Regions from separate parts of the Actinoplanes sp. SE50/110 genome, predicted to be linked through region 1. Evidence: riboswitches for the same ligand, from Rfam matches in the RefSeq annotation. Region 1 holds a riboswitch; the other holds the start of a gene.
The links. Region 1 has a riboswitch for thiamine pyrophosphate ahead of ACSP50_RS06710 (ECF transporter S component). Riboswitches for the same ligand answer to the same signal wherever they lie in the genome.
Positions count from the first base shown of each region.

Region 2: linked by a shared signal. The riboswitch ahead of ACSP50_RS03590 (thiamine phosphate synthase) and the one ahead of ACSP50_RS06710 (ECF transporter S component) in region 1 are both predicted to bind thiamine pyrophosphate.

Region 1 is NZ_LT827010.1:1,491,880-1,494,258, forward strand. Features, by position in the region: gene ACSP50_RS06705 (ABC transporter ATP-binding protein) at 1-231, opposite strand, end outside; gene ACSP50_RS06710 (ECF transporter S component) at 237-821, opposite strand; TPP riboswitch at 882-985, opposite strand; gene ACSP50_RS06715 (alpha/beta hydrolase) at 1,124-1,939, shown strand; gene ACSP50_RS06720 (DUF6328 family protein) at 1,971-2,379, shown strand, end outside.
Region 2 is NZ_LT827010.1:796,072-798,450, reverse strand. Features, by position in the region: gene thiO (glycine oxidase ThiO) at 1-1,010, opposite strand, end outside; gene thiS (sulfur carrier protein ThiS) at 1-3, opposite strand, end outside; gene ACSP50_RS03590 (thiamine phosphate synthase) at 1,007-1,591, opposite strand; TPP riboswitch at 1,585-1,695, opposite strand; gene ACSP50_RS03585 (ABC-F family ATP-binding cassette domain-containing protein) at 1,728-2,379, opposite strand, start outside.

The DNA of each region.
Region 1 (2,379 bases):
GCGGGCCTTGGGCGGTTCCAGCCCGTCGATCTCGATGCCGCCCGCGGCCTCCCCGGAATCCTCGGGCAGCAGGCCGGCCAGCGCGGCGAGCAGGGTGCTCTTGCCGGCCCCCGAAGGGCCCAGCAGCAGCACCCGCTCGCCGTGCCGGATGTGCAGGTCGAGGCCGCGCACCGCCCAGGCCCGGCGGCCCGCGTGCCGCCAGCCGAACCCGCGGAGCTGAACCTCGCTCACCGCGATTAGATCAATGCCCGCTGGCGGCCGGCCGCGAACCGGTCCAGGACGCCGGTCGGCGCGAGCGCGCGGACCAGCAGCCAGGCGCCGGCGCCGGCGATCACGGTGGCGCTGACGACGGTGATCAGCGCGTACGGGATCCGGTAGCTCCACAGGTCGTAGTCGTAGGTCCAGACGTACCAGTCGAAGACCGCGGCGACCAGGCCGGCCAGGGCGCCGGAGAGCAGCCCGGCGGGCAGGGTGAAGACCCGGTAGCGGAACAGGGCGAAGGCCAGCTCGGCGCCGAGGCCCTGGGCCGCACCCTGGATGATCACGGTGGCGCCCCACTTATTGCCGAGCAGCGCCGAGATGATCGAGGCGACCGTCTCGGTGAAGAACGCGGCGCCCGGCTTGCGGATGATCAGCGCGCTCAGCACGGCCGGCAGGAACCACATGCCGTAGAGGACGGCCTGGGCCGGCGGGAAGAACGTGAACGCGTTCTCGGTGGCGGCCCAGAGCGCGTCCCAGGCCCAGAAGATGACGCCGAACGCGACGGCGATCACCGAGGCGATCACGATGTCTATCGTGCGCCAGCGATGGGTGGATGTCATTGATACGCCTCCCAGCGGTTACCGGGAGGAGACGCACGCCGAGCCTGGCGGCCTGACGCGGCTGAAGAAAGACCGAACTTCCTGCGCTGGCATTACCCAGATCAGGTACGAGGGTCTGCGGATGATCCGCACTCTCAGCGCTGTGCGCTCCCCTGTCGGACGAAGCTCTTTCGCGGCTGCCTCGACCCGCGCGTCGCTGAAGTGGACGCACTGGTCTCCGCCGTCGCGGAAAAGCTTCGGTGCATGTGCTTCGATGACGCTAACACCAGGTCGGCGATGTAGCACAGCGAGGGAGTGATCACATGGAGGTCAAGGCCCGGGGGCTGACGTTCGAGGTGGCCGTGGGCGGTCCCGAGGACGGTCGGCCGGTTCTGCTGCTGCACGGCTTTCCGCAGGATCACCGGGAGTTCGACCCTCTGCTGCCCCGCCTGCACGAGGCCGGCCTGCGGACGTACGCGATGGACCAGCGCGGCTACTCGCCCGGCGCCCGCCCGTCCGGCGTCCCCGCCTACCGGATCGGCGAGCCGGTCGCCGACGTCCTCGGCGTCCTGGACGCGCTCGGCCTGGAGTCGGTGCACCTGGTCGGCCACGATTGGGGCGCCCAGGTCGGCTGGCTGGTCGCCGGCCGGCACCCGGACCGGGTGCGCACCCTGACCGCGATCTCCGTGCCGCACCCCCGGGCGCTGCTGCTGGCCCTGCGGGTCCGGCCGTCCCAGCAGGCCCGGCTCGCCTACTTCCAGGTCTTCCGCAGCGCCGTGGCGGAGAAGCTGCTGCTCGGCGGCGGCGCCCTGGTGATGCGCCGGATGCTGGGCGCGATCGGGCCGCGTGCCGACCTGTACGTCAAGGCGATGCGCGAGCCGGGCCGGCTGACCACCGCGCTCCACTGGTACCGCGCCTTCCGCTCCTCGGACGTCGCCGACCTCGGCGAGATCACCGTTCCGACCACGTACGTCTGGAGCGACCGGGACGGGGTGGTCGGCCTGACCGCCGCGCTGCGCACCGCCGACTGGGTGCCGGCCGACTACCAGTTGGTCGCGATGCGCGGGGTCAGCCACTGGGTGCCCGAACAGGCGCCCCGCGAACTCGGCGACGCGATCCTGGCACGCATCGGCGTTTGACCATGGGCGCGACCGGGAATCCTCGCTCACCATGGCCGCCACTCCGTCGAAGGAAACGCAGAAGCAGCGGTGGGACCGGAATTTCGCCGACCTGCTGCAGGAGCTGCGGGTGGCGCAGACCGGCGTGCAGATCCTGTTCGCGTTCCTGCTGACCCTGCCGTTCTCCAGCGGCTTCCCGAAGGCGACCGAGTTCCAGCGGGACACCTACGTGGTGGCGTTGATCAGTGCGGCGTTCGCCACCGCGCTGATCATCTCGCCGGTCGCGTTCCACCGGGCGCTGTTCCGCCAGGGCCGCAAACCGGAGCTGGTCCGGTATGCGCACCGGATGGCCAGCGCCGGCCTGGCCTGCATGCTGGTCTCGATGGTCAGCAGCGTGCTGCTGGTCACCGACTACGTGCTGCACGCCCGCTGGGCGGTGGTGCTGACGGTGCTCAGCGCCG
Region 2 (2,379 bases), 700 kb from region 1:
CATCCGAACCTCCCGGGGGTGAAATCGTCGATGATCGGGTCGGTGGTGCCGGTGAGGACCAGGTCGGCGATCAGCCGCGCGGTGATCGGGGCGAGCAGCACGCCGTTGCGGTGGTGCCCGGCCGCGACCAGCACGCCGGGTCGCAGCACGCCGAGGATCGGGGCGTTGTCCGGGGTGCCCGGCCGGTGCCCGACGGTGACCTCGGCGAGTGCGTGCTCGGCCAGCCCGGGCACCAGGTCGAGGGCGGCGCGCAGCAGGTCGTGGACGCCGCCGGCGGTCGCCTGCCGGTCGGTCCGCTCCTCCTGGGTCGCCCCGACCACGACTTCGCCGTCGGCGCGCGGCACCAGGTAGACGTGCCGGCCGTCGGCCGCACCGTCGATCACGTGCCGCAGCAGCCCCGGCTCGCCGCGCAGCCGCAGCATCTGGCCTTTGACCGGCCGGATCGGCAGCCCGGTGAGCGGTGCGGTGCCGCAGCCGGCCGCGACGACCGTGACGTCGGCGTCCACTTCGCAGAGATCGCGCACGTCGGCCCGGACGATCCGCCCGCCGAGGATGCCGCGCAGCGCGGCGACCACCCGGCGTGGATCCACCTGTTTCTCGGTCGGCGCGAAGACCCCGGCACGCACCCGCGGGGACAGCGCCGGCGCCAGTTCCCGCACCCGCGATCCGGTGAGCGGGGTCAGTTTCTGGTGCTTCCACTCGCGTGCCATTTCGGCGACATCGTCGGCCGTCATGGCGACGCCGATCGTTCCCGCGGTGTCATAGCCGACGTCACCGAGCGACGCCGCGAATGCCGGCCACAATGCGTTCGACGCTGCGAGCAGCCGCTCCAGTCCGGGAAACTCGAACACCGATTCGCCGCCCGGCGCGAGCATTCCGGCAGCCACGTGCCAGGCCCCCGCGGAGCCGTCCGGCTCCGGGTCGTAGACCGTGACATCGGCGCCACGACGCAGCAGTTCGACCGCGGTGGCGAGCCCGATCATCCCGCCGCCGACGATTCCCACCCTCATTGCAGGGCCGCCAGAAAGGCCGCGGCAGCGCCCGCGGGGTCACCGTCGAAAGCCTTCACCGCGGCTACGCCGTACGTCGTGAGCAGCCCCACCCGCTCCAGAGTGATCCCGCCGATCGCCACCACCGGGATGCCCGGCACGGCCGCGGCGACCGCGTTCACCCCGTCCGGTCCGAGCGGCGGCGGCAGACCGTCCTTCGTGGAGGTGGGAAAGGCCGGGCCCACCCCGAGATAGGTCGCCCCGTCGGCCACCGCGGCGCGCGCCGCCTCCGGTGTCCGGCAGGTGGCCCCGATCACCGCCTCCGGACCGAGCACCCGGCGCGCGGCGGCCACCGGCAGGTCGTCGGCGCCCAGGTGCACGCCGTCCGCGCCGGTCGCGAGAGCCACCCCGATGCGATCGTTGACCAGGCACAACGCCCCCGCGGTGCGGCACCGGGGCACGGCTTCGCGGGCTACGGCGTACGCCGCGAAGTCGTTGGTCTTGACCCTGATCTGCACCGCGACGCCGGGCTGCGCCACCGCCCGGACGACATCGAGATCGTCGGTGATGACGTGGAGACGGGGGAACGAAACAGCGCCCATGACGCACTCCTCCCTGCGCCGGCATGACCCGGATCAGGTTCGACGGTCGGGGGCCGCATCAGCCCCCCTCTCAGCCCGGTGCCCGGACTCCCGTGGGTTCTTGTAACCGGACCATAACCGGTCCGTGACGAGAAAACTAGCGGACGTCCCAGACCGGTTCAGGGACCTCGACAACTTCGTTATCGCTCCTGAACAGCACGAAGCGATCGAAGGACCGGGTGAACCAGCGGTCGTGGGTGACGGCTATCACGGTGCCGTCGAAGGCCTTGAGGCCCTCCTCCAGCGCCTCCGCGGAGGCCAGGTCCAGGTTGTCGGTGGGCTCGTCGAGCAGCAGCAGGGTGGCCCCGGACAGCTCCAGCAGCAGCACCAGGAACCGCGCCTGCTGGCCGCCGGACAGGGTGCCGAACCGCTGGTCGCCCTGAGCGCCGAGCTCATAGCGGCTCAGCGCCTTCATCGCGCCGGCGCGGTCTACTCCCGACCGGTGCTCGTCGCCGCGCCAGAGGATCTCGACCAGGGTGCGCTCGGTCAGCTCGGGCCGGTCATGGGTCTGCGAGAAGTGGCCGGGCCGGACCCGGGCACCGAGCCGCGCCACCCCGGAGTGCGCGACGTGCGCGAGCGGTGCGCCGTCGACCGGCTTGTGCTCCAGGTCGGGTTCGCTGCCGCCGGCCGCGAGCAGGCGCAGGAAGTGCGACTTGCCGGTGCCGTTGGCACCCAGCACCGCGACCCGGTCGCCGTACCAGATCTCCAGGTCGAACGGGAAGGTCAGATCCTCCAGTTCCAGGCTCTCG